DNA from 2 places in the Halomonas sp. DN3 genome. Region 2 is predicted to be linked to the other one. Evidence: predicted binding sites of a transcription regulator. Region 2 holds the regulator's gene; the other holds the start of a gene.
The links. The regulator FNR, encoded in region 2, switches genes on or off when oxygen is low (the NO sensors DNR and NnrR bind a similar motif). The targets are predictions, from matches to a motif close to TTGATNTANATCAA.
Positions count from the first base shown of each region.

Region 1: hemN (oxygen-independent coproporphyrinogen III oxidase) is a predicted target of FNR. The motif match lies at 1,686-1,699, and genes of this name have one in related genera.

Region 1 covers NZ_CP099965.1:4,493,255-4,496,660, reverse strand. Annotated here, with positions in the region: gene NKF27_RS19515 (NosR/NirI family protein) at 1-1,021, opposite strand, end outside; gene NKF27_RS19510 (cytochrome c) at 1,077-1,394, opposite strand; gene hemN (oxygen-independent coproporphyrinogen III oxidase) at 1,794-3,179, shown strand.
Region 2 covers NZ_CP099965.1:754,902-758,307, reverse strand. Annotated here, with positions in the region: gene NKF27_RS03445 (heavy metal translocating P-type ATPase) at 1-178, shown strand, start outside; gene ccoS (cbb3-type cytochrome oxidase assembly protein CcoS) at 175-405, shown strand; gene NKF27_RS03435 (sulfite exporter TauE/SafE family protein) at 402-1,088, shown strand; gene fnr (fumarate/nitrate reduction transcriptional regulator Fnr) at 1,243-1,983, shown strand; gene ttcA (tRNA 2-thiocytidine(32) synthetase TtcA) at 2,144-3,103, opposite strand.

The sequences.
Region 1 (3,406 bases), 1.2 Mb from region 2:
CGTCGATGGCCAGACGCGGCAGGCGGCGCTGGTCGCTGTCATGGAAGCTGATCGAGGCGTTGCCCTGGACCAGCTCGATACGATCGAAGATGCCGCCGCGCACGTAGCCCGACCCCTTGTAGGAAAAGCTGCCATCGGCGAGCAGGGCAACGGCGTGTTCGCCGGGGGCGAGGCTCGCCATCAACTGGTCGTAGCCGCGCTCGCCCAGCAGATTGCGGCCCACGCTCGGCGCATTGAGGTAGCCCAGGTAAAGATCGATGAAGGTGGCGTCGCGGGGCGGACGCTGGCCGCTCAGGTAGTGCTCCGCCGGGGTGCCGACGAAGGCGTCGTCGACCTCTCCCTGGCTCAGAGTCAGGTGACCCAGTGCCCCCTGGTCGAGCAGGCCCTGCCAGTCGGCGGGCGCGAACACCTCGTCACGCACACGGGCGATTGGCGCTGCCGCGGGGTCCTCGATCAGCCCCAGGGCGGCGGCGACCAGGCGTCCTGCTCGCATGATGGTGTCGTTGACCACGATGACGGTCACGGTGGCGCCGGAGATGGCATCGACGTCCTCTCCCACCTCCAGGCGCGACGTCACCGAGGTACCCAGGTGCTGGCCGGCGAAGTCGTCCAGGCGCTCTGACGGGATGCCGACCAGCATGATCGGCTCGGAATGATTGAGCACCTTGGCCAGGCGCAGGCTGGCGGAAGGATCGATGGCGATCAGCAGGTTGACCGGCTTGCCCGAGTAGGCGGGGATCGGCGCGACCTCGGCGCTCTCGAAGGCGTAGCCGACCAGTTCGTCGCCTCGGTAGAGCGCATTGACCGGCCACGGCAGGTCGGCCACCGGCTCTATTCTGTCGGTGCCGGGAAAGGCCTGCTGAAACAGCGCGAGGTCACCCTTGGCGCTGCCAAGGTCACCGGGATACTGATCGAATTCCAGCGCCAGGGCGGGCAGGCTCAAGCACATCGCCAACAGCACGACAAGCAGGCGCAGGGGAGAAGACCAGTGGCGGGGAAAATGGCGGGGGGCTTGGGTCATGGCATGACCTCGAGGCGCAAAGCGCCCCGAGGACGCTTCGCGCACCAGGGTAGGATCAGGGCGTCAGCGACGAGAAGTAGGCGGCGATGTCGGCGATATCCTGATCCGACAGGGCCGCTGCCTGGGGCGCCATGATGGCGGACATGCCACCACCGCGCTGACCCTCGCGATAGGCCTTGAGCGCGCTTTCCAGGTACGGAGCGTTCTGACCCGCCAGGTTGGGATAGATCGGTCCGGTGGCCTTGCCGTCGGTGCCATGGCAGGCGGCGCAGGCGCCGATCTTGGTTTCACCGGCGGCGGCGTCGCCGGCGGCCTGGGCGTTGAGACTGAACAGACAAGCGGCGCCAAGCGCGGCCAGGGGGATCCATTTCATGATGAGCGCTCCTCGGTCTTGGGGCGTGATACCTGACGCAAGCGGCGTGCTGCTTGGGTCAGGCATCACGGTTTGTGCGGGATGTCCCTTGGGACTCTCGAGTATTGGAGCGCTCAGCGACAATACCCTATGACGTTGGTCAACTTTAGGCGGGGAGAGGTACGTCTTCCGTACTATGCTTGATCGGGATCACTGGGATGGCAGGGGCATCATTGCGGTTGGCTCGCGTTTGCACTACCTCGGGCGAGCACACGCCCCCAGGGGCAAGCGCCGTGATGCCGCTGCCGTGATTTGATGCAGGTCATGTCTGGCTTCGTCTTGCCGGGACGTGCCGATTCGACGTGCGACAATGCCGACAGATGCCGCCGTCGGGCGGTCGTGTCACGAGGGGCCTTGTCGATGTCATCCGATGTTTTGCCGTTTCAGCGTGCGCTGGTCGAGAAGTACGACCGTCCAGGGCCGCGCTACACCTCCTATCCCACCGCGCCGCACTTCCACGACGGTTTCGGTGTCGCCGACTATCGCCAGGCGGTGGAGCGCAGCCAGCAGGGGGAGCCGAAGCCGCTGTCGGTCTACGTCCATGTGCCCTTCTGCGAAAGCCTCTGCTACTACTGTGCCTGCTCCAAGATCATTACCCACAATCGCGAGCGTGCCGCCGACTACCTGGCGCTGCTCAAGCGCGAGATCGCCCTGCAGGCGGCGCTGTTCGACGAGTCCCGGGAGCTCAACCAGCTGCACCTGGGGGGTGGTACCCCGACCTTTCTGTCCAATGACCAGCTCAAGGGGCTGATCGACGCCCTGGCGCGCCACTTCCGCTTCGCCCCGGAGCAGCGCCGGGAATTCTCGCTGGAGGTGGATCCGCGCACGGTGACCCCCGCCCAGATCCATGAACTGCGCGAGATGGGCTTCAATCGTCTGAGCTTCGGCGTCCAGGACTTCGATCCGCTGGTCCAGAAGGCGGTCAACCGCGTGCAGAGCGAGGCCCAGGTGGCAGCCCTGGTGGACGCCGCCCGGGACGCCGGCTTCGCCTCGGTGTCGGTGGACCTGATCTACGGGCTGCCGCTGCAGACCCGCGACAGCTTCGACGCCACCCTGGCCAAGGTGGTGGCGCTGAGACCCGACCGCATCGCCGCCTACAGCTACGCCCACCTGCCGTCGCTGTTCAAGGCCCAGCGGCTGATCCGCGACGAGGACATGCCGCCGCCCGGGCGCAAGCTCGAGTTGCTCGAGCTGACCATCGAGCGGCTGACCCAGGCGGGCTACGTCTATATCGGCATGGACCACTTTGCCCTGCCCGAGGACGAGCTCAGCCGAGCCCGTCACGACGGTACCCTGCAGCGTAATTTCCAGGGCTACTCGACCCACGCCCAGTGCGACATGATCGGGCTCGGGGTCACCTCCATCGGCAAGGTCGGCGACGCCTACAGCCAGAACGTCAAGACCACCGCCGAGTACGCCGAGCACCTCGAGGCCGGGCGGCTGCCGGTGTTGCGGGGCTATCGGTTGAGCGACGAAGACCAGCTGCGTGCCGAGCTGATCACCTCGCTGATGTGTCACGGCGAGGTGCGCTTCGCCGAGTTCGAGGCCCGTCACGCTATCGACTTCCGCACGCATTTCGCCAGCGCCCTCGACCGGCTCGACGAGATGCAGGCCGACGGCTTGATCGAGATCAAGCAGCAAGCGCTCAGGGTGCTGCCGGCGGGGCGCCTGATGATGCGCAACGTGGCCATGGCCTTCGATGCCTACCTGGTCCCCGGCAGCGGGCGCTTCTCGCGCACCGTCTAGCCGGCTCTATCGCGGCTGCCCCGGGGCGAGACGCCCGGGGTAGCCCGCGCTACCTTTCATGCGCCAAAGCCGAATTAACGATCGGGTCTTCCATGGCCCGATTTTTCGTTTATATTGTGCCGCCGGTCGAAAATTTTACTATATCTGGTAGGGTGCCCGAGCTTATCCGGAGCGCGCATCCGCCCCTTTACGACCCCGTTTATTTGCCGGTAACTTCATCGGAGACA
Region 2 (3,406 bases):
GCTCTACAATGTCGTGGCGCTGCCCGCAGCGGCGCTGGGCTTCGTGCCCCCTTGGCTTGCCGCCATCGGCATGTCACTCAGCTCGTTACTGGTCATCGGCAATGCCCTGCGTCTGCGGCGCGGACGCACCAGGCCGACCGCGACACCTTCACCCGTCACCGCAAGCCCCGGCCCATGAGCATCCTTTACCTGTTGATACCCTTGTCGTTGATCCTGCTGGGCCTGGCGGTCTGGGCCTTCTTCTGGGCGGTGCGCAACGACCAGTTCGAGGACCTCGAAGGCCCCGCCTATCGCATCCTGTTCGAAGATGAAGACGACACTCGCAGTGCCGATGACGGCGCTTCCTCGTCCGAAACGCCTGCGCAGACATCCGATCGTGATCCATCATCCAGAGGGCCTGAGTGAATCCTACCGGCCTCGAGCTGCCTCCCATGATGGCGGCCTTCGTGTTTGGTCTGCTTGGTGGTGCACACTGTATTGGCATGTGCGGCGGCATCATGAGCGCTCTGACCTTTGCCATCCCCCCCAGCATGCGTCAACCTTGGCGGGTGGGCTCTCTGGTGCTCGGCTACAATGTAGGTCGTATCACCAGCTACTGTGTGGCGGGCGCTCTGGTTGCCACCCTGGGTTCGGTGATCGGCCTTTCGCCGACCCTGCGTGGCCTGATGCAGATCGTCGCCAGCCTGATGTTGATCCTGATGGCGCTTTACATTGCCGATCTATGGAAAGGCCTGCGTCACGTCGAGGCACTGGGGCGTCACCTCTGGAGGTACCTGGAACCCGCAGGCAGACGCCTGTTGCCGGTGGTGCGTCTGCCCCAGGCGGTGGCGCTGGGCGCCATCTGGGGCTGGCTGCCCTGTGGCCTGGTGTACTCGATGCTGGCCTGGAGCCTGGCACGGGCCGAACCCCTCGAGGGCGCACTGCTGATGGCGAGCTTCGGTCTTGGCACGCTTCCGGCGCTGGTGGTGACGGGCCTCGCCGCCAGACAAATGCAGGCCCTGCTGGCGCATCGGGCAACACGCCTCGCCGCCGCTGGCATGATCATCGCCTTTGCCGTCTGGCAACTTTGGACTGGGCTGCATCAATGACGCATCCTACCTCTAAGTTATTAATCCTAAAGAGGTAGACGCCACTTTTAGCTGATCTGAGGGTGTAGAATAGTGCCATCAACGTGCTGTACGGGCGACGTCTGTTCTCCCCATGGCCCAGTCAATATCGATCCCAGATACACAGGAGCTGCGAATGAGTCCTACGGCCCAAGATCGGCGGCGTCCCATGCTGCATGAGACTCGCTGTGAGTCCTGCAGCCTGAGTTCCTTGTGCCTTCCGCTGTCGCTGGAGACCGCCGACCTCGAGCGCTTCGATTCCATCATCCGTCGTCACCCGCCGATCAAGAAAGGCACACGATTGGTCGAGCAAGGAGATCGCTTCACCAGCGTCTTCGCGGTCCGGTCGGGGAGTCTCAAGCAGATCACCACCGAAGGCAGCGGCGAAGCTCAGTTGACCAACTTCTTCCTGCCCAGTGAACTGGTTGGGCTGGATGGCATCGACGACGGCCGCTATCCCGGCAGCGTGGTGGCGCTGGAGACCACCACGGTGTGCGAGATTCCCTTCGACCGCCTCGATGCGCTGACCCAGACCCTGCCGGAGCTGCGTGCCCAGCTGTTTCGCACCCTGAGCAAGGAGCTGCGAGAGGACCGCCGGATGATGCAGCTGCTGTCACGCAAGACCGCTGATCAGCGCCTGGCCTGCTTCTTCCTCGGCCTGTCGGATCGCTTCCGCCGCCGCGGCTATTCACCGTTCAGCTTCCGCCTGTCCATGTCCCGCGCCGACATCGGCAATCACCTGGGGCTGGCGGTGGAAACGGTCAGCCGTATCCTCGGGCGTTTCCAGCAGCAGGATCTGGTGGCGGTATCGGGACGTGAGGTCAATATCCTCGACCTGACCGCGCTGTCGACCCTGGCCGACACCGAAGTTACCTGAGCGGATCTGGCAGCAGCGTGCCGGGCCTGGCCGGCAGGGCCCTGTATCCAGGATCTGGAAAGCAGAGCGTAATAGATGGCGTGTGACAAAAAAGAGGCCGCATCCGGAGATGCGGCCTCTTTTGCTGTCATGGCGTCCTGCACATTCGCTGCTGGCGAGATCAGTCGGCATCCACCACGTCGATGCGCCGGGCCTGGCGTTCGGCCTGCACGGCCTCCAGCCCCTCGAAGTCAAACAGTTGCCGATCCGCCAGCTGCGACGGCGCCACATTGGTCACCGCCTTGAACATGCTCTCGAGGCGCCCGGGATGCTTGACCTCCCACTCGGCCAGCATCTCCTTGACCACCTGGCGCTGCAGGTTGGGCTGGGAACCACACAGGTTGCACGGGATGATCGGGAACTCCATCGCCTCGCTGTAGGCCTGGATATCGGCCTCGCGGCAGTACGCCAGCGGGCGGATGACGATGTTCTTGCCGTCGTCGGAGAGCAGCTTGGGTGGCATCGCCTTGAGGCTGCCACCGAAGAACATGTTCAGAAACAGCGTCTCGAGAATGTCCTCGCGGTGGTGGCCCAGGGCGATCTTGGTCGCCCCGATCTCCTCGGCGAAGCCATAGAGAGAGCCGCGCCGCAGGCGTGAGCAGAGCGCGCAGGTGGTCTTGCCCTCCGGCGTCTTCTCCTTCACCACCGAATAGGTGTCGCGCTCGAGGATGTGGTAGTCCACGCCGATGCTGTCCAGATAGTTCGGCAGCACATGCTCCGGAAAGCCCGGCTGCTTCTGATCCAGATTCACCGCCACCAGCGAGAAGTTGACCGGCGCGTTGCGCTGAAGGCTGCGCAGGATCTCGAGCATGGTGTAGCTGTCCTTGCCACCAGACAGACACACCATGATCTTGTCGCCTTCCTGGATCATGCCGTAGTCGATGATGGCGTTACCGGCCTGGCGGCGCAGGCGCTTCTGCAGCTTGTTGAACTCACGCCGTGCCTTGGCCTGAACGTGAGCTTCCGTCTGGTCGCCATCCGCAGCAGGGTCGGCCGGGCTGTCGCCGGCATCGATCGAGAGATGGTCATCCTCGGGGGTACGGGGATCGAACAGGGTGGCGGAGGCGGACTGTGGCGACATGGGAGCGGGACATCACGGCTGAAAATGAAAGAGGCGCCAGTCTACCATCCGGACGCTTTAGTGGCGAAGAGGTCAGCGACCGCTTACCCCGGCGAGGACAATAAGGGGGGGGCTTTTCGTCGGCGGCACATCGGAAACCGCCAAGGACGGCACCGCCGTAGTGGCGCCCTTGCGCGTCGTGGCCTGGTCTGGCCTGGTCTGGTCTGGCAAGTCGAAGAACGCAAGTGCCTGTCAGCCGGGACCTAGGCGCTGTCCGAAAAGTCGACGAGCGAAGGTTAGACAAGGCAAAAATCGGTGAGAAAG